Regions from separate parts of the Pseudomonas sp. 20P_3.2_Bac5 genome, predicted to be linked through region 3. Evidence: predicted binding sites of a transcription regulator. Region 3 holds the regulator's gene; each other region holds the start of a gene.
What was found. The regulator FliA, encoded in region 3, starts transcription of late flagellar genes. The targets are predictions, from matches to a motif close to CTAAAGTTTNNNNNNNNNNNGCCGNTAA.

Region 1 (5,143 bases), on a different contig from region 3:
GGCACCTGCAAGGAAATGGGCGTGAACAATGGCGCTCAGTGGCTCGCGCACTTCAATAAATATAATAACCAGACTTACCAGGACATCTATCAATGCGGTTTCGACATGAGAAAAGGCGTGAGCAGGGCCGACCGCACCACTGCCTTCAAGAATTTTCTGGATGCGCGCAAGTTGATAAACAACCGAGAATTCCAGACCCAGACAGAACTGCGACTTTCCCTCACCGAGCCCAATGAACGTGCTGTCCTGGCTTTTTTCACCAGTGATTCACGCGGCGATGCCGCTGCCCGGTTAAATCAACAGGATTACCTGAAGAAGACCGGTAACTACCGACCGATCATCAATATCAAGTTTCCACTTCATGCCAGTGACGTCGCCACCTTCTCTTGTGCTGCCAACCAGATGGCGCCTCCGGCGAATAGTGCGAGCCCGGGTTTTTGTCGCACAGGTAAACCACCGAGCCCTGGCTTCGGGCCAGGCACTGGTTCAGGACCGACCCAGACGCCCGCTCAGGCTCAGGCCAGCCAGGCGGCTGCGGCCGCTGCTGCCGCCGCGCTTGCCGATGCGAACCTGGCCGAGTCGAAGTACTGCACGCCTTACTTCACCAAGAGCGAGTGGATTTCCCGCGATGATCCGGTGTTCGGGCCTAACACGCTGTCGCTTTCGCTGACCACCAACCCCACTTGCTCCATTAAAAAACTCAATGAAGTTGGTTGGGAACGCATGTATGCCGAATTGTATGAAAAACACAAAAATGATCCGCAATGGAAGCAGTACGCCAACAACGGTGGATCGATGCGCGAGCAATTCTATTGCCATGTCGTCGGATACCCGGGCAAAGAGGTCATGAACCTCGAGCCGGTTCGCCCGATGGTGCCTTACAAGGACTCGTTGAAACTGCCTTCGCCGTGTAACCCAGGCAAGTAACAGTCGTTTGTGCAGTGTTGGACCTGCCGCTACCCGATGGTAGCGGCAGGTTTTTTTACACCCGGAATTGCCCCAGTACTTGCTCGAGATGCGCGCTCAGGCGGTTGAGCGCGTGGCCGGACTTGCTGGAGTGCTGCGCGGCGACGGCGGTCTGGCGCGACAGGTCGGCGGTTTCGGTGACGCTGCGGTTGATCTCTTCCACCACATGGGCCTGCTGCAAGGTGGCGCTGGCAATCGAGGCGTTGAGCGAGGTCAGGTTGTGCAGCGCCTGGCTGATGGCATCCAGGCTGGCGCCCGCTTCGCTGGCCTGCTCGACGGTTTCCCGCGAGGCCAGGCTGCTGGCGTCGATGGCCTTGACCGCTGCTTCCGACTGACCTTGCAGGTGCTCGATCATCGCCTGGATTTCGGCGGTGGACTGTTGCGTCCGCTGCGCCAGCAGGCGGACTTCGTCGGCGACCACGGCAAAACCGCGACCCTGCTCGCCGGCACGGGCGGCCTCGATGGCGGCGTTGAGGGCCAGCAGGTTGGTCTGTTCGGCAATGGCGCGAATCACTTCCAGCACGCTGCCGATGCGGGTGCTCTGGCCGGCCAGGGCCTGAATCACATGGACCGCCTGGTCGATGGTGGCGGACAGCTCGTCGATCTTGCGCAGGCTGCCGTGAATGCTCTGCTGGCCCTGGCGGGCGCGTTCCTGCGCCTCGCTGGTTTCGCTGGAAGCCTGCTCGGCGTTCTTCGCCACGTCCTGGACGGCGTAAGTGACTTCGTTGATGGCGGTGGCCACCTGTTCCATCTGCTGCGACTGCTGGTCGCTGCGCTGCTGGGTCTGCCCGGCGTTATCACCGACCTCGCCGGCCGAATGGCCCAGTTCTCGCGCCGCTTCCTGGAGACGCACGACCACCTGCTGCAACTGCCCGGTGAAGCTGTTGAAGTGCTGGCCGAGGCGGGTGATTTCGTCGTTGCCATGGGTGTCCAGGCGCTTGGTCAGGTCGGCTTCGCCGCTGGCGATGGTGGCCATGGCCTCCACAGCCTCCTGCAACGGGCGGACGATACTGCGGGAAATCAGCAGCACCAGCAGCGTCAGGACTACCGCGATGCCGGCACCGAGCAGCGAGGCGTCGCGCAATTGACGGAAGAACTCGCCCTGCATGTCGTCGATATAGATGCCAGAGCCGATGATCCAGCCCCAGGGCTTGAACAACTGGATGTAGGACGTCTTTTCCACCGGGTCGCTGGCGCCGGGCTTGGGCCAGCGGTAGTCGATGCTGCCGGCGCCGCGGGTCTTGGCCAGGCTGACCATTTCATTGAACAGCGCAAAGCCGTCGGGATCGCGGATGCCGGAGAGGTCCTGGCCTTCGAGCTTGGGGTTGGTCGGGTGCATGAGCATCTTCGGCCCCAGGTCGTTGATCCAGAAGTAGTCGTTCTGGTCATAGCGCAGCGCCCGCACGGCGTTCAGCGCCTGTTGCTGTGCGGCTTCGCGGCTAAGGCTGCCAGCGGCTTCCTGACCCTGGTAGTACGTCAGAATCCCGGCGGCAGTCTCGACCACATGGCGGGTCTTTTCCGCCTTGGCCCGGTACAGGTCAGAGTGAATCTGATTGAGCATAAGCAACCCGAGGGTCACCAACATCGCCACGGCCAGCACCAGGATGAGCCACAGGCGCCGGCTGATCGACATACTGCGTAAAGTCTTCATGAAGGTCATCTCGAGTTCTTGTTATTTTGAGCATCCAAGCATGCTTTAGCGCTTCCACCTACTCGACCAATGGCTAAGTGGTTGATTCGGCTGGCTCCATTAGTACGACCGGGCAGCGTTTATCCCACAGGTCTGATAGGATTTCGGCCTTTCTGCGCCAAATCTGAAGGGTATGTCGCGATTAATGTGGCCGTTTCCGTTTTATGGTCGCCGTCGCATGCCTGGGCCTTGAAAAACCAAAGCGTATCGAAAACTAGAACGGGGCATGCCACGCGCATCGCCTTACGGGGGAATGATGGATTTTTGGACCGCCATGCAGGCAGTGATTCTCGGCATCGTCGAGGGTCTGACAGAGTTTTTGCCGGTTTCCAGTACGGGCCACCAGATAGTCGTGGCCGACTTGATCAACTTCGGCGGTGAACGGGCCATGGCCTTCAACATCATCATTCAACTGGGTGCGATCCTGGCGGTGGTGTGGGAGTTTCGCCGCAAGATCATCGACGTGGTGGTGGGCCTGCCGCGCCAGCGTGAGGCGCAGCGCTTCACCGTCAACCTGCTGATCGCCTTCATGCCCGCCGTGGTGCTGGGCGTGGCCTTCGCCGACCTGATTCACGAGTACCTGTTCAACCCGATCACCGTAGCCGCAGCGCTGGTGGTGGGTGGCGTGATCATGCTCTGGGCCGAGCGTCGCGAGCATGTGATCCGTGTTGCCGAGGTGGACAACATGCACTGGACCGACGCCCTGAAAATCGGCTGCGCCCAGTGCCTGGCGATGATTCCGGGGACTTCGCGTTCCGGCTCGACCATCATCGGCGGCCTGCTGTTCGGCCTGTCGCGCAAGGCGGCCACCGAGTTCTCGTTCTTCCTGGCCATGCCGACCATGGTCGGCGCCGCGGTGTACTCCGGCTACAAATACCGTGACCTGTTCCAGCCGGACGACTTCATGGTCTTCGCCATCGGCTTCGTGGTCTCGTTCATCTTCGCCATGATCGCTGTACGCGGCCTGCTCAAGTTCATCGCCAGCCACAGCTACGCGGCGTTCGCCTGGTACCGCATCGTCTTTGGCCTGGTGATTCTCGGGACCTGGGCCTTCGGCGTGGTCGACTGGTCGGTGGCCCACGGCTGATGCGCTATCCACGGCTCAAGCTGCTGGCGTTCGCCATGCTCTGCCTGCTGCCGCTGGGCGGGGCCCTGAAAACGGGCCTCGCCGAACAGTTCTGGTTGCCTGCGCTGCTGTATATAGCGGCGAGCCTGGTGTGTGCCGGGCTCTACTGGCACGACAAGCGCCAGGCGCAAGTGCAGGGCCAGCGCATTCCGGAAAAGCTGCTGCACCTCAGCGAACTGCTCGGCGGCTGGCCGGGCGCGCTGGTGGCGCAGCAACTGTGGCGACACAAGACGCGCAAGCTGTCCTATCAAGTGGTGTTCTGGCTGATCGTGCTGGTGCACCAGGTGGTGTGGGTCGATGTGCTGTTTCTGGGCCAATGGCGGCATATCTTCTAGCCGCCGCCTCAACGCCCCGGTTCAATCCAGCAACAACCCCACCTGCAGCCGCTTCGGCAACTTCTTCACCACCAACTGGTGCGACCGCCTCAACATGTCCTCAAGCGTCTCGCGTCCCAATGCGTAGGGCGGGGCGACGCTGATCCAGTGCGCCCTGGCCAGATACGGCGCCGGACGAACCCCGGGAATATCGACGTAGCCGAGGAACAGGTCCTTGTCGACCTTGAACGACAGCCCCGCACCCGCCAGGTCGAGCACTGCGAACATCTTGCTGCCGGCCACGGAAAACACCCGCACGCCGCCCCATTTATAGTCTTCCCGCGCGCCAGGCAGCGTCAGGCAGAATTCCGCGACCTGTTCTTGGTTCAGGGTCTTTTCAGACATAACGCTCTCCACATTCCTCGAAAGAAGCGACCAGATGGTCGATCCACGCCCTCACCGCCGGCAGTACGCCGCGCCGATGCGGATAGACCGCTTGCAGGTAACCGCTGGGCATCGACCAGTCCGGCAACAGGCGCACCAGCTCGCCGCTGGCCAGTTCGGCTTCGCAGTGCAGCAAGGGCAGGGCGGTGAAGCCCAGGCCGGCGAGCACCGCGGCCTTGCGTACGACAAAATCGTCTATCCCCAGGCGGGCTTCCAGGCTCAGCTCTTCACGCTGGCCGTCCTTGTCCATCAGGCGCAGGTGCACCAGCCGGTCGGCCTCTACCGCGCCGAGGACTGGTAGCACGGCCAATTCGTTCGGGTGCTGGACCGGGTGCTGGCGGGCAAAGTCGGGGGAGGCTACCAGTTGCATCTGCGCGCGGTTGAGGCGGCGGGTGACCAGTGCCGGGTCTTCATCGCCCAGGTCGCGCACGCGCAGGGCGACATCGATGCCTTCGTTGATCAGGTCGACACGGCGGTTGACCAGGACCATTTCCAGTTGCACGTGCGGGTACAGCGCCAGGAAGCGGGTGATCACCTCCGGCAGAAAGGCGTGGGCCAGGCCCACCGGGCTGGACACGCGCAATCGTCCGCGCGGTTCGCTGG
Region 2 (5,143 bases), on a different contig from region 3:
GGTCAGGATGTCTTTCTTGACCTGGGCCGAGAAGTAGATCAGCACGTTGCGGCAGAACACCACGTCGAACTTGCCCAGCGCAGCGTAGCTATCGAGCAGGTTGAAGGAGCGGAACTCCACGCGGCTGCGGATCGGCGCCTTGATCGCAAAGCGGCCTGCGCCCTTGGGATCGAAATAGCGTTGCAGGCGTTCCTGAGACAGGCCGCGCGCGATCGCCAGGCTGTCGTACTCGCCGGTCTTGCAGTTGGCCAGCATCGCACCGGAAAGATCGGTCGCCACAATCTGCGCGCCCGCTTTCATTTGGCCGAGGTTGCCGCGCTCGAACTCGTCGAGGGTCATGGAAATCGAATACGGCTCCTGACCGGACGAGCAGGCCGCCGACCAGATGCGCAGGCGCTGGCCCGGGTTGTTGCGGACCAACTCCGGCAACACCTTGTTCTTCAGCACTTCAAAGGGATAGGTATCGCGAAACCAGAGCGTTTCGTTGGTGGTCATGGCATCAACCACCTGCTCGCGCAAACCGCTGCGCGGCTGGTTCTGAATACGCTGGACCAGTTCGGTCAGCGTCTTGATGCCCTGCTGTTCCATCAGCTTGTTGAGACGGCTGGAAACCAGGTACTGCTTATTTTCGCCCAGCAGGATGCCACAGGCTTTTTCCAGGAAGACCCGGAACTGCTCGAAATCCAAATTACCCGTAGACAATGGTGCCGCCTCTTAAATCATGTGCAACACCAGGGGCCGCGACCCCTGGCCGTTATTAGTGTGTGGCCTTGATCCGGTCAACCACGCGCTGAGCCAGGTCGTCGGGCCTGAACTTGGCGAGGAAGTCGTCTGCACCGACCTTCTTGACCATCGCCTGGTTGAAAACACCAGACAGCGAAGTATGCAGGATGATGTGCAGTTTTTGCATGCGCGGGTCGTTGCGGATTTCCGCGGTCAGCGTGTAACCGTCCATCTCCGGCATCTCGATGTCGGAAATCATCATCAGGAATTCTTCTTCCGGACGCTTGCCCTCGTCGACCATCTTGCGCAGGTAGTCCAGCGCCTGACGCCCGTCGTTGAGCGCGACCACCTCGACGCCGACGGTCTGCAGGCAGCGACTCACCTGCTTGCGCGCCACCGACGAGTCGTCGACGGTGAGCACCCGCAGCGACACCGCCTTGCTCTGTACATCGGCATCGACCACCCCGGAAGACACCGATTCGGAACTTGGCGCCACTTCGGCAAGGATCTTCTCGACGTCGATGATCTCGACCATCTTGTTGTCGACCCGGGTCACCGCCGTGAGGTAGTGATCGCGGCCGGTTCCCTTGGGTGGCGGATGGATCTCTTCCCAGTTCATGTTGACGATGCGTTCGACCGAATGCACCAGGAACCCTTGGGTCTTGGTGTTGTACTCGGTAATGATGACGAAACTCTTGCTCGAGTCTTCATTCAGACCGGGCAAGCCGGTCGCCATCGCCAGATCCAGGATCGGGATGGTCGCCCCACGAATATTCGCAACACCGCGCACAACCCGGCTGGATTTGGGCAGAAGCGTCAGGCTCGGGCATTGCAGCACTTCCCGGACCTTGAAGACGTTGATCCCGTACAACTGATTGCCATTAAGGCGAAACAGCAGCAGCTCAAGACGATTCTGACCAACCAGTTGCGTGCGCTGGTTCACCGAATCCATAACACCAGCCATGCCAGACTCCTCAACCGAAGCTCGGGGCAGCGCACCGGATCGGCACGCGCCTTGCTTTTTTAACTGTATGAAAACGAAAACGACATTTTTCCGACGCCTGCACCGCCATCTGCCCGGCTTCCTTGCTGCGCTGTGCTTGTTGACTCCCGGCGCTCGAACTCTGGCTGACGCCTTCACCTTGCCTGAACAGCTTATCGGTGTCACCCAGGGGTTTCTTGAATTCACTGTTGAAGACTATTTGGAAAAGAGCCAGACCGAGGGCCGCTACGAGATCCAGGTCAACAACCTCGACCCGCGCCTGCGCATGCCGTTGTGCAGTGAACAACTGGGCGCCAACCTGGAAAGTCCGGCGCAGCCGCTGGGCCGGGTAACCGTGCGGGTGCGCTGTGATGGCAGCTCGCCATGGACGGTGTTCGTTCCCGCCCAGGTCAAGCTGTACCGAGACGTGGTGGTGGTCACCCGACCGCTCAAGCGCGAAGCCGTGGTCAGCGAAGAGGACATCGCCCTGCGTGAGCGCGACGTCGGCCTGCTTGGCCAGGGTTTCCTCGCCAGCCTCGACCAGGCACTGGGACAGAAAGTTATCCGACCAATGGTCATCGACCAGGTCATCACCCCGGTTCACCTGGAACAGGCCGAGGTGATCCGCAAGGGTGACCATGTCGTGATCACCGCCCGCAGCGGCACGTTGAGCGTGCGCATGCCCGGCGAAGCCTTGACCAAAGGCGGCATAAGCGAGCAAATTCGCGTGCGCAACCTCAACTCCAAGCGCGTGGTGAAGGCCAGGGTAACCGGTCCCGGCCAGGTGGAGGTTGCCATGTGACCTTGTGCCGCATCGCACGCACGGCTGATGAAAGCTGGCGATCAGGGACTGCATTTCCTAAACTGTGTCCCAGTACGGGCTGATGGACCTGCCGCGAAGGATCATTCATTCGCGCCTAAAGTTTTTTTCGGGTCGGCCGAAAAAAGGGCAAGCGTCCAAATTCCCAGAGGTTTTCTGATCATGGTCATCGACTTCAGTCGTTTGAATAATTCCCCGTCAGTGACGGGCGGCCTGCGCACCGGCAATAGCCAGGAAAGCGCCGCCAGCAACCGCGCAGGCCAGTCCGAAGCAGTTGCCAGCACCGCCCAGAGCGGGGAAACGGTACACCTCAGCCACGAGGCACAGCAGTTGCAACAGGTCAGCGACAAGCTGCGCGACCAACCTATCGTCAACAGCGACCGTGTGGCCGCGTTGAAACAGGCGATCGCCGACGGTAGCTACCAGGTCGACGCCAACCGTGTCGCCAGCAAACTGCTTAATTTCGAAGCTCAGCGCTAGCCCTCTGGCGCGCTGACTTCAAGGACGCTACGACTCCAAGAGCCAGCCATGCACGACACTACCCTGCTGCAACTGATCGAAGACGATATCGGCCCGGCACAACAACTGCTCCAGCTCCTGCAGGACGAATACGTCGCCCTGCACGGCCGGGACATGCCGGTGCTGGAAAATATCCTGGCCTACAAGCAATCGCTGGTAGTGCTACTTGATCAGCAGGGACGTCGGCGCAGTGAACTGCTCACCAGTCTGGGCCTGCCCCCAGACCGCACCGGCGTCGAGAAACTGGCCAGTCAATCGCACCTGGGTGCGCAATTGCTGCAGCAACTCGATGTGCTGGGCAATCTGCTCAACGAATGCAAGACCATCAACGAACGTAACGGTCAATCCATCGTTTTGCAGCAGGCCACCACGGCCAACCAGATCAGAATCCTCATGGGCGGTGAAGCCCCTTCGCTCTACGACAGCCGGGGCTCTACCTCGCCACTTGCCAAGCCTCGTGCGCTCAGCCAGGCGTGACCCTCTATCAAGGCACAACACATGCTGGCAGAATGCTGGCTGCGTGTGTCGTTTTTGCCTGGAGATTCATCAACCGTGTTCAATGACGTAGAAGCTCCGCAGCCTCCGAAGGTCTTCACCACGCCTTTGGAAATTGCCGCCAACTTGCGGATGCTGCAAGAGAGCCATGATCCGCTGATCATTACCTTCCATGAGCGCAGTCAGCGTTTCCAGAGTTACGTGGTCGACGTCGACCGCGACAACAACGTCCTGTCCCTAGACGAAATGATTCCTCGCGACGGCGAGCGTTTCCTGGAAAACGGCGAACCCTTCCGGGTCGAAGGTTTCCATGACGGCGTACGGATCGCCTGGGAATGCAACGAGCCACTGACGGTCGTGACTGCCGATAATGCCCGTTTCTACCGCGGCTCCCTGCCTGCCGAAGTGACCTATCACCAGCGCCGCAACGCCTTCCGCGCCGCGTTGAAGCTGTCGCAACTGGTGGACGTTGTTCTCGACGGCGAGAAGCTCAAAGGCGCTGGCGCCATTCGCGGCAAGCTGCTGGACGTTTCCGCCACCGGCTGCAAGCTGCGCTTCGAAGGCAACATCGAAGAGCGCCTGCAATTGGGTCAGGTCTACGAGAAGTTCGCTGCGGGCAGCCCGCTGGGCTTGAGCAATATGTCGGTCGAACTGCGCCACCTGCATTTCGAAGAGCGCCTGGGCGCCACCTTCGCCGGTATCCGCTTCCACAACGTCACCGGCCAGATGCAACGCAAGATCGAAAGTTTCGTCTATCAACTGCAGCGCGAAGCTCGCCGTTTCGACAAAGACGACTACTGAGTACCCCTTGGGACCGCGATGCGGTCCCAGCCTTCCTGGATCACACCGGCTTCTGTTCTTGCCCTTCCTTGCCGGCCTCTCCCTCTTCTTCCTCGGTATCCTCGGCCGCGACGGGCGTCTGCATCTGATCCTGCACCACCTGCTCGGTCACGCGCGGGTCCAAGGCCGCGGCAAGCGGTGAGCTGGCGGCTGGCATGGCCACGTGGGACAGCGGCGCATCATCGACCTGATGCAGCCCGGTAACCGCCTTGGGCCGAATCCGCCAGACCAGCACCAGCGCAAAGAAGGTGAAGAAAGCGTAGAGCATCTGCTCGCCGAAGACCTTCATCAGCACACCCGCGGCCAGCGGCCCGATGCTCGCACCGACACCGTAGGTGACCAACAGCATGGCGGTCAGCGACACGCGCCGCTCGCTCTCCACATGGTCGTTGGAGAACGCCACGGCCAGCGGGTACAGGCAAAACTGCAACAGCGACACCACGAACCCGGCGACGAACAGCACCACCATCGGCACCTCGGGCAACACGGCAAGCGGCAACGAAGCCACCGCCAGGCCCACCGCGACACTGCGGATCAGCACCGCCCGATCATAGCGGTCGGACAGCCAGCCCAACGGCCACTGCACCAGCAGGCCGGCGAAGATGCAGCAGCCCATGAACAGACCCACCTGCTCGGTGCTCAGGCCCTGCCGCGAGGCGTACAACGGCGCCAGACCATAAAAGGACCCGACGATCAGCCCCGAACCCAGCACCGTGCTCAAAGACTGCGGTACGCGCTTGATGAAGAACCGCGGCTCCATGGCC
Region 3 (5,143 bases):
CACGTGGCCTTCCTCAGCCTCGGCGTCATGGCCGGTGGTGGCGCCTACCTGGTGTGGAAGAAGCAGAACCAGGTCAAGGTCAAGGCCGCCCAGGAAGTCCAGCGTCAGCAAGACCTGCTGCCGTCGCCACAGCGCGCCGCCGACACCAAGGAGCTGGGCTGGGACGATGTGACCCCGATCGACATGATCGGCCTGGAAGTGGGTTACCGGCTGATTCCGCTGGTGGACCGCAACCAGGGCGGGCAATTGCTGGCGCGGATCAAGGGCGTGCGCAAGAAGCTGTCCCAGGACCTGGGCTTCCTAATGCCCACCGTGCACATCCGCGACAACCTCGATCTGGCGCCGAGCACCTACCGCCTTACCCTGATGGGGGTGATCCTGGCCGAGGCGGAGATTTACCCGGAGCGGGAAATGGCGATCAACCCGGGGCAGGTGTTCGGCACCCTCAACGGTATCGCCGCGCGCGACCCGGCCTTCGGCCTGGAGGCGGTGTGGATCGACGTCAGCCAGCGCGGCCAGGCGCAGTCGCTGGGCTACACCGTGGTGGACGCCAGTACCGTGGTCGCCACCCACCTCAACCAGATTCTCTACAAGCACTGCCATGAGCTGATCGGCCACGAAGAAGTCCAGCAACTGCTGCAGGTGCTGGCCAAGGGGTCGCCGAAACTGGCCGAGGAAATCGTGCCCGGCGTGCTGCCGTTGTCGGGGCTGCTCAAGGTGCTGCAGGCGCTGCTCTCGGAACAGGTTCCTGTCAGGGATATCCGTACGATCGCCGAGGCAATCGCGAACAACGCCAGCAAGAGTCAAGATACCGCCGCGCTGGTCGCCGCAGTCCGCGTCGGATTGTGTCGCGCTATCGTGCAAAGCATTGTCGGGACTGAGTCCGAGCTCCCTGTGATCACCCTTGAACCAAGGTTGGAACAGATTTTGCTCAATAGTCTGCAAAGGGCCGGGCAAGGTCAGGAAGACGGTGTTCTTCTTGAGCCAAGCATGGCTGAAAAGCTTCAGCGTTCGTTGATCGAGGCAGCCCAGCGTCAGGAGATGCAGGGGCAGCCGGCCATCCTGCTGGTTGCGGGACCGATCCGGGCCATGCTGTCGCGCTTCGGTCGCCTGGCTGTACCGAATTTGCATGTTTTGGCGTATCAGGAAATACCTGACAACAAGCAAGTCACCATCGTTGCCACAGTAGGCCCCAACGGCTGAGGTAGTGGGTTATGCAAGTTAAGCGTTTTTTCGCCGCCGATATGCGTCAAGCCATGAAGCTGGTTCGTGATGAGCTGGGGGCTGATGCCGCCATCATCGGCAACCGACGGATTGCTGGCGGTGTCGAGCTGACGGCTGCGCTGGACTACAAGCTGTCTGCCCTGTCGCCGCGGGTGCCGAACGTCGAGCTGGAAGACGAACTGCGCAAGACCCAATCGCGCATCGCTACCGCCCAGGCCGAGCTGACCACCCGCAACGAAAGCGACACGGGCAACCGCCAGTTGTTCGCCGGCCTGCCGCTGACCGCCTCCGAGCCGCTGGTCGAGTCCCGCGCCGCAGAGCTGCCACCGGCGCCTGTCGCACCGGTCGCCGCGCCGATCGATCAGCGCCTGTTCGACACGATGCGCTCCGAGTTGTCCGGCCTGCGCGAACTGCTGGAAGTTCAGCTCGGCTCGCTGGCCTGGACCCAACTGCAAGGCAGCAAGCCGCACCAGGCCAACCTCTGGCGCCGTCTGCAGCGGATCGGCCTGTCCGGCCCGCTGTCGCGCGACCTGCTCAACCTGACCGTCGATATCGAAGACCCGCGCCACGGCTGGCGGATGCTGCTCGCTCACCTGGCGCGCATGATCCATGTGCCGGAAGTCGAGCCGATCGAAGAGGGCGGGGTGATTGCCATGGTCGGCCCGGCCGGCATGGGCAAGACCACCACCCTGGCCAAGCTGGCTGCGCGTTACGTGCTCAAGTACGGCGCGCAGAACCTGGCGCTGGTCAGCATGGACAGTTTCCGTATTGGTGCCCAGGAGCAGCTCAAGACGCTCGGGCGCATCCTCAACGTTTCGGTAACCCACGTCGATCCTGGCCAGTCCCTGGCCCAGGCGCTGGAACCGTTGCTGCGCAAGCGCGTGGTGCTGATCGATACCGCCGGCCTGCAGGCCAGCGATCCGGCCCTGCGCATGCAGCTTGAAACACTGGCCGGGCGCGGTATCCACGCCCGGAACTATCTGGTGCTGGCAACGACCAGCCAGAAGCAGGTGCTGACCGCCGCCTACCACAGCTACAAACGCTGCGGCCTGGCCGGTTGCATCCTGACCAAACTCGATGAAACCGCCAGCTTGGGCGAAGTCCTGAGCCTGGCCATCAGTCACGAATTGCCAGTGGCCTATCTCACCGATGGCCCGCGCATTCCTGACGACCTGCACCTGCCGCGCCGTCACCAGTTGGTGAGCCGCGCGGTCAGTGTGCAGATGCAGGACGAGCCGAGCGAGGAGGCCATGGCCGATATGTTCGCCGACCTGTACCACAGTGACGGCAAACGCGTCGGCTGAGGTGGATATGTTTCAGTTGCAAAGTACCTACATCACAGGGTCTGCCGGGCATTTTTCAGTTGTTCCAGGGGCAGCCAGTCATGTGGCCTCGGTCTAAGCAAGACAAGGTAAAGAACAAATATGGGTAGCATGCATCCCGTACAGGTGATCGCCGTGACCGGCGGCAAAGGTGGCGTCGGCAAGACCAACGTGTCAGTGAATCTGTCGCTGGCGCTGGCCGAACTCGGCCGTCGCGTCATGCTGTTGGACGCCGACCTTGGCCTGGCCAATGTCGACGTACTGCTCGGGCTCACCCCCAAACGCACCCTGGCTGATGTCATCGAAGGCCGCTGCGAGCTGCGCGATGTGCTCCTGCAGGGGCCTGGCGGCGTGCGCATCGTGCCGGCCGCTTCCGGTACCCAGAGCATGGTGCACCTGGGGCCTGCCCAGCACGCCGGCCTGATCCAGGCATTCAGCGAGATCGGCGACAACCTCGACGTGCTGGTGATCGACACCGCTGCGGGGATTGGCGAGTCGGTGGTCAGCTTTGTCCGCGCCGCCCAGGAAGTACTCCTGGTGGTCTGCGACGAGCCGACTTCGATCACCGACGCCTACGCCCTGATCAAGCTGCTCAACCGTGATTACGGCATGAACCGTTTCCGCGTTCTGGCGAACATGGCGCAGAGCCCGCAGGAAGGTCGCAATCTGTTCGCCAAGTTGACCAAGGTCACGGATCGCTTCCTGGATGTGGCCCTACAATACGTCGGGGCTGTGCCCTACGACGAGTGTGTGCGCAAGGCTGTGCAGAAGCAGCGAGCGGTCTATGAAGCCTTTCCGCGTTCCAAGTGCGCGCTGGCGTTCAAGGCGATCGCCCAGAAGGTCGATAGCTGGCCGCTGCCAGCCAACCCGCGCGGGCACCTGGAGTTCTTTGTCGAGCGTCTGGTGCAGCCTACCAGCGCGGGTCCTGTGCTATGAGCGCGAGCGGTTATCGGATGTACAGCAAGGCCTCGCGTGACGCCCAGTACGAACTGATCGAGCGTTATGCGCCGTTGGTCAAGCGTATCGCCTATCACCTGCTGGCGCGGTTGCCGGCCAGCGTGCAGGTGGAAGACCTGATCCAGGCCGGGATGATCGGCCTGCTCGAAGTCTCCAACAAATACGATTCGAGCAAGGGCGCCAGTTTCGAGACCTACGCTGGCATCCGCATCCGCGGCGCCATGCTCGATGAAGTACGCAAGGGTGACTGGGCGCCGCGTTCGGTACACCGCAATACCCGCATGGTAAGCGACGCGATTCGTGCAATTGAGGCAAAAACCGGTCGTGACGCTAAAGATCACGAGGTTGCTGCCGAACTTCAATTGAGTCTCGATGATTACTACGGGATTTTGAACGATACCTTGGGCAGCCGCCTGTTCAGTTTCGACGACCTGTTGCAGGACGGCGAACATGAAGGCCTGCACGAGGACGGTGCCAGTGCCCAGCTCGAGCCTTCGCGCGATCTGGAAGACGAGCGCTTTCAGGCAGCCTTGGCCGATGCCATCGCCAACCTGCCTGAACGTGAACGCCTGGTGTTGGCGCTGTACTACGACGAAGAGCTGAACCTCAAGGAAATCGGTGAGGTCCTGGGGGTCAGCGAGTCGCGCGTCAGCCAGTTGCATAGCCAGTGTGCGGCGCGTCTGCGCAGCCGGCTGGGGGAATGGCGGGCGCGTTGAGCACAGCTTCGATGCAGTCGTAATACCGTGGTGCCGGAATTGATTGAACGCGCGTTCAGCGCTGAGCGCGTTAAAGACTGCTTGGAGGTCTAATTGAACAAAGAAATGAAAATCCTCATCGTTGACGATTTTTCGACGATGCGGCGGATCATCAAGAACCTGTTGCGTGACCTGGGCTTCACCAACACGCATGAGGCCGACGACGGCAACACCGCGCTGCCCATGCTCGAAAGCAACAACTTCGACTTCCTGGTGACCGACTGGAACATGCCTGGCATGTCCGGTATTGACCTGCTGCGCAAAGTCCGCGCGGACGAGCGTCTGAAACACTTGCCTGTGCTGATGGTGACCGCCGAAGCCAAGCGCGAACAGATCATCGAAGCTGCCCAGGCCGGCGTTAACGGCTATGTGGTCAAGCCTTTCACTGCCCAGGTGCTGAAAGAAAAAATCGAGAAGATCTTCGAGCGCGTCAATAGCTGATGTACGCACGGGGGCGCTATGGAGCATAAACATTCATCTTTGGACGACTTTGAGTCGACGCTGAAGAAACACGCCCAGGAGCTGGTGAAAAGCCTCGAACGAGGCAATTTCGGCGACGCGGTGCAACTGATCCATCAGCTGAACCAGACCCGTGACCGCGGCCTGTATCAGGAAGTCGGCAAGCTCACGCGAGAGCTGCACAGTGCGATCGTCAGTTTCCAGATCGATCCGCACATGCCGCAGGCCGAGGAAGTTTCGCAAATCACCGACGCCACCGAGCGCTTGTCCTATGTGGTCAAGCTGACCGAGGCGGCGGCGAACCGCACGATGGACCTGGTCGAGCAGGGTACGCCCGTGCTCCACGATCTCACCAACGAAGCCCGTGAACTGCACGACGACTGGCAGCGCTTCATGCGCCGCGAAGTTGCGGCGCCGGAGTTTCGT
Region 4 (5,143 bases), on a different contig from region 3:
ATCACCCATAACAAGTAGCTCAACAACTCCGCTATTACTTCCGCGCGCAGCTTCGCCAATATCTGAAGTTACAATATCGACGGTTGTCATTTCCGGACCCAACGCGCAGACCCTACTCGAACTACTGGCCCGACATGCTGTAACGCGGCCAAGCTCGAACCGCCTGATCCTGCAAAACCTGGAGGCCGGCACTCACACGACCATCATTACCGAGTGGCCCAACAATCACTCGCCACCTTTGGACGGATAAAAAAACCCCGGCACTAGTGCCGGGGCTCTTTATCAACGAGGCGCGATCAGACCAGCGAACGACCTTTGTTCGCAGCGATCCGCATACGCAGGGCGTTGAGCTTGATGAAGCCCGCCGCGTCCGCCTGGTTGTAGGCACCGCCGTCTTCTTCGAAGGTGGCGATGTTGGCATCGAACAGCGAATCGTCGGACTTGCGGCCGGTAACGATGACGTTGCCCTTGTACAGTTTCAGGCGAACGACGCCGTTCACGTTGACCTGGGAGGCGTCGATCATTTTTTGCAGCATCAGACGCTCAGGGCTCCACCAGTAACCGGTGTAGATCAGGCTGGCGTACTTCGGCATCAGCTCATCTTTCAAGTGAGCGACTTCGCGGTCCAGGGTGATCGACTCGATGGCGCGGTGGGCGCGCAGCATGATGGTGCCGCCCGGGGTTTCGTAGCAGCCACGGGACTTCATGCCGACATAACGGTTCTCGACGATGTCCAGGCGGCCGATGCCGTTGGCGCCGCCGATGCGGTTCAGTTCGGCCAGAACGGTAGCCGGGGACATCTCGACGCCGTCGAGGGCGACGATGTCACCGTTGCGGTAAGTCAGCTCCAGGTAGGTGGCCTGGTCAGGGGCGTTCTCAGGCGAGACGCTCCAACGCCACATGTCTTCCTCGTGCTCGGTCCAGGTATCTTCCAGGACACCGCCTTCGTAGGAGATGTGCAGCAGGTTGGCATCCATCGAGTACGGCGACTTCTTCTTGCCATGACGCTCGATCGGGATGGCGTGCTTCTCGGCGTAGTCCATCAGCTTCTCGCGGGACAGCAGGTCCCACTCGCGCCATGGCGCAATGACCTTGACGCCCGGCTTCAGCGCGTAGGCGCCCAGCTCGAAACGAACCTGGTCGTTACCCTTGCCGGTAGCGCCATGGGAAATGGCGTCGGCGCCGGTTTCGTTGGCGATTTCGATCAGGCGCTTGGCGATCAGCGGACGGGCGATGGAAGTACCCAGCAGGTACTCGCCTTCGTAGACGGTGTTGGCGCGGAACATCGGGAACACGAAGTCTCGGACGAACTCTTCGCGCAGGTCATCGATGTAGATCTCTTTGACGCCCATGGCCTGAGCCTTGGCGCGGGCCGGCTCGACCTCTTCGCCCTGCCCCAGATCGGCGGTGAACGTCACCACTTCACAGTCGTAGGTATCTTGCAGCCACTTGAGAATCACCGAAGTATCAAGGCCGCCGGAATACGCCAGTACGACCTTTTTTACGTCCGCCATGCCATCACTCCACGGGGTTGTACGGAAAACCCCGGATTCTACCGCTCTTGGTGCGGAATTTACAGTGGGGCGACAGCTTGTGACGACAAAGCGACAGGAACTGTCGTGAGCGCGACGGACGGTCGCACTCAGGACTTCAACGACGTTTTGCCTGGCGTCAGCTGCGTGGCGGGGGTATTCGACTTCGCCGGCGCCACCGGGGTTGCCGCAGGCGCCGAGGCCTCCGGTGCGGCGGGAGTGGCAGCTGGCGTCGGTGCTGGCGCTGCGGGTTTCTCCGCTGCTGGCGTCTCGACCGGGGTCACGCGGTCCAGCTCGATATTCACCCGCCGGTTGCGCGCACGGTTGCCCGCCGAATTGTTGGCCGCCAGCGGATAACGCTCGCCATGGAAACGCACGACGATGTTGCTTTCCGGTACGCCATGGGCCTTGAGGTACTCCATCACCGCCAGCGCACGACGGCGGGACAGGTCACGGTTGGTCAGGCGGTTGCCGCTGTTGTCGGAGTGGCCGTCCAGCTCGATATGGTTGACGGTGGGGTCAGCCTTGAGGAAGTCGAGGATCACGTCCAGGCGGGCGCGGGCATCGGCGTCCAGGTCGATGCCATTGCCGGGGAACCCGATGCGCGCCTGGCGGATCTGGTCGAAGTTCATCGGCAGCAGCTTGGCGGTGCAGGCCTGGTAGTCAGCGAAGGCCTTGTTGAACTTCACCGGCAGCAGGCGGACTTCCATGGCCCGCCCGGCTTCCCCGGCGTAGTTGCGAACCACCGTGCTGCGGCCATCCATCAGCCCGTTGATCAGACGGCTGGCCTGGCCCTGGGAGCTATTGAACAGCACGCCGCTACCGGACATGCGGATCGATCCCAGGTTGATGTCGCCGCGCCCCGGTTGCCACGGCGCGGCCGCGGCCAGCAGGGTGGCCGACCCCGCGCCGAGCATGTTGCTGGACGAGCGCAGGCGGAACGTCGCCTGCTCGCCGGCGCGACGCACGAACTCGCCGCTGCCGAAATCGGCAATCGGCTGGATCAGGCGACACTCGAACTGATCGCCTTCGACCTTCCACTCGATATTTTCCACACGCGTCTGGAACGTGAGCGCGGCGGCCGGAAGGCTGACAAAGAGGCTGAACAGGGCTAGATAACGCTGGCGCACGGGCGGCTCCACAAAATTCTTTCGACTTACCAGCAGGCTATCGGACGGCTTTGGCAAAACTTGATAGCGAGTGCTCGACCCAGGCTTTTCCGGTAGCATTCGCCCAGAGTTCGAACCGCCTGGAATCCCCAATGTCCGACCGCCTGACCCTCCTGCGTCCCGACGACTGGCACATCCATCTTCGCGATGGAGCCGTCCTGCCTCACACCGTCGCTGACGTGGCGCGCACCTTTGCCCGCGCCATCATCATGCCTAACCTGGTCCCGCCGGTACGCAATGCCGACGAAGCCGGCGCTTATCGCCAGCGTATTCTCGACGCCCGTCCGGCCGGCAGCCGTTTCGAGCCGCTGATGGTGCTGTACCTCACCGACCGCACGCAGCCGGAAGAAATCCGCGCCGCCAAGGCCAGCGGCTTCGTCCATGCTGCCAAGATGTACCCGGCCGGTGCCACCACCAACTCGGATTCCGGCGTTACCAGCATCGACAAGATTTCCCCGGTGCTCGAAGCCATGGCCGAAGTCGGCATGCTGCTGCTGGTGCACGGTGAAGTGACCCGCAGCGAGGTCGACGTGTTCGACCGCGAGAAGCTGTTCATCGACGAGCACCTGCGTCGCGTGGTCGAGCGTTTCCCGACGCTGAAAGTGGTCTTCGAACACATCACCACCGCCGATGCCGCGCAGTTCGTCAGCGAAGCTCCGGCCAACGTCGGCGCGACCATCACCGCCCAGCACCTGCTGTACAACCGCAACCACATGCTGGTCGGCGGTATTCGCCCGCACTTCTATTGCCTGCCGATCCTCAAGCGCAACACCCACCAGGTCGCCCTGCTCGACGCCGCCACCAGTGGCAACAGCAAGTTCTTCCTCGGCACCGACTCGGCACCGCACGCCCGTCACGCCAAGGAAGCCGCCTGTGGCTGCGCCGGCTGCTACACCGCCTATGCGGCGATCGAGATGTACGCCGAGGCCTTCGAACAGCGCAATGCCCTGGACAAACTCGAAGGTTTCGCCAGCCTGCACGGCCCGGCGTTCTACGGCCTGCCAGCGAACACCGACACCATTACCCTGGTCCGCGAAAGCTGGACCGCACCCGACAGCCTGCCCTTCGGTGAGCAGACTGTCGTCCCGCTGCGCGCCGGTGAGCAACTGCGCTGGCGCCTGCTGGAGGAAAACGCGTGAGTGACGATCAGTTCGACGACCAGGAAGGTCTTGGCGGTGGTTCGCGCCACCCGATGGCAGAACGTTTCCGTGGCTATCTGCCCGTCGTGGTGGATGTCGAGACCGGCGGCTTCAACAGCGCCACCGACGCGCTGCTGGAAATCGCCGCGGTGACCATCGGCATGGATGAAAAGGGCTTCCTGTTTCCGGAACACACCTATTTCTTCCGCGTAGAGCCCTTCGAGGGCGCCAATATCGAGCAGGCGGCCCTGGAGTTCACCGGGATCAAGCTCGATCACCCGCTGCGCATGGCAGTGAGTGAAGAAGCGGCGCTGACCGATATCTTCCGCGGCGTGCGCAAGGCGCTGAAGGCCAATGGCTGCAAGCGGGCGATCCTGGTCGGCCATAACAGCAGCTTCGACCTCGGCTTCCTCAACGCTGCCGTGGCGCGCACCGACATGAAACGCAACCCGTTTCATCCGTTCTCCAGCTTCGACACCGCCACCCTCGCCGGCCTCGCCTATGGCCAGACCGTCCTGGCACGGGCCTGCCAGAGCGCCGATATCGACTTCGATGGCCGCGAGGCGCATTCCGCCCGCTACGACACCGAGAAGACCGCCGAGCTGTTCTGCGGCATCGTCAACCGCTGGAAAGAAATGGGCGGCTGGCACGATTTCGACGAGTGAGTCGTTTTCAACGCACAAAAAAACCGGCCACATGGGCCGGTTTTTTTGTGCGTGGCGAATTACAGCTTGCCAGCGTTCTCGCTCAGGTAAGCAGCAACGCCTTCTGGCGAAGCGGTCATGCCCTTGTCGCCTTTTTTCCAGTTGGCAGGGCAGACTTCGCCGTGCTCTTCGTGGAATTGCAGGGCGTCGACCAGACGCAGCAGCTCGTCCATGTTACGGCCCAGTGGCAGGTCGTTGACGATCTGCGAACGGACGACACCGTTGGTGTCGATCAGGAACGCGCCACGGAAGGCTACGCCGCCTTCGGACTCAACGTCGTAGGCTTTGCAGATTTCGTGGGAGATGTCGGCTGCCAGGGTGTATTTGACCTGGCCGATACCGCCGTTGTTGACCGGGGTGTTACGCCAGGCGTTGTGGGTGAAGTGCGAGTCGATCGAGACGCCGATGACTTCGACGTTGCGCGCCTGGAAGTCAGGGATGCGGTGGTCCAGCGCGATCAGCTCGGACGGGCAGACGAAAGTGAAGTCCAGCGGGTAGAAGAACACCAGGCCGTACTTGCCCTTGATAGCCGAAGCCAAGTTGAAGCTGTCGACGATTTCGCCATTGCCCAGTACTGCGGCGACGGTGAAGTCCGGGGC

Region 1: a site for FliA is predicted at 2,758-2,785, ahead of NTD88_RS15435 (methyl-accepting chemotaxis protein). Genes of this name have one in related genera too.
Region 2: a site for FliA is predicted at 2,623-2,650, ahead of flgM (flagellar biosynthesis anti-sigma factor FlgM). Genes of this name have one in related genera too.
Region 4: a site for FliA is predicted at 2,700-2,727, ahead of NTD88_RS13440 (flagellar protein MotY). Genes of this name have one in related genera too.

Annotation. Positions count from the first base shown of each region.
Region 1 covers NZ_JANLOA010000086.1:11,714-16,856, forward strand. Annotated here, with positions in the region: gene NTD88_RS15430 (DUF2599 domain-containing protein) at 1-927, shown strand, start outside; gene NTD88_RS15435 (methyl-accepting chemotaxis protein) at 983-2,617, opposite strand; gene NTD88_RS15440 (undecaprenyl-diphosphate phosphatase) at 2,913-3,743, shown strand; gene NTD88_RS15445 (DUF1294 domain-containing protein) at 3,743-4,117, shown strand; gene NTD88_RS15450 (MmcQ/YjbR family DNA-binding protein) at 4,139-4,501, opposite strand; gene NTD88_RS15455 (LysR substrate-binding domain-containing protein) at 4,494-5,143, opposite strand, start outside.
Region 2 covers NZ_JANLOA010000098.1:207-5,349, forward strand. Annotated here, with positions in the region: gene cheR (protein-glutamate O-methyltransferase CheR) at 1-702, opposite strand, end outside; gene NTD88_RS17575 (chemotaxis protein CheV) at 758-1,687, opposite strand; gene flgA (flagellar basal body P-ring formation chaperone FlgA) at 1,755-2,507, shown strand; gene flgM (flagellar biosynthesis anti-sigma factor FlgM) at 2,688-3,005, shown strand; gene NTD88_RS17590 (flagella synthesis protein FlgN) at 3,054-3,521, shown strand; gene NTD88_RS17595 (flagellar brake protein) at 3,597-4,340, shown strand; gene NTD88_RS17600 (MFS transporter) at 4,381-5,143, opposite strand, start outside.
Region 3 covers NZ_JANLOA010000066.1:140,267-145,409, reverse strand. Annotated here, with positions in the region: gene flhA (flagellar biosynthesis protein FlhA) at 1-1,203, shown strand, start outside; gene flhF (flagellar biosynthesis protein FlhF) at 1,215-2,528, shown strand; gene fleN (flagellar synthesis regulator FleN) at 2,649-3,482, shown strand; gene fliA (RNA polymerase sigma factor FliA) at 3,479-4,219, shown strand; gene NTD88_RS11800 (chemotaxis response regulator CheY) at 4,325-4,699, shown strand; gene NTD88_RS11795 (protein phosphatase CheZ) at 4,718-5,143, shown strand, end outside.
Region 4 covers NZ_JANLOA010000070.1:80,153-85,295, forward strand. Annotated here, with positions in the region: gene NTD88_RS13430 (hypothetical protein) at 1-250, shown strand, start outside; gene NTD88_RS13435 (argininosuccinate synthase) at 297-1,514, opposite strand; gene NTD88_RS13440 (flagellar protein MotY) at 1,643-2,662, opposite strand; gene pyrC (dihydroorotase) at 2,794-3,840, shown strand; gene rnt (ribonuclease T) at 3,837-4,505, shown strand; gene NTD88_RS13455 (peroxiredoxin) at 4,565-5,143, opposite strand, start outside.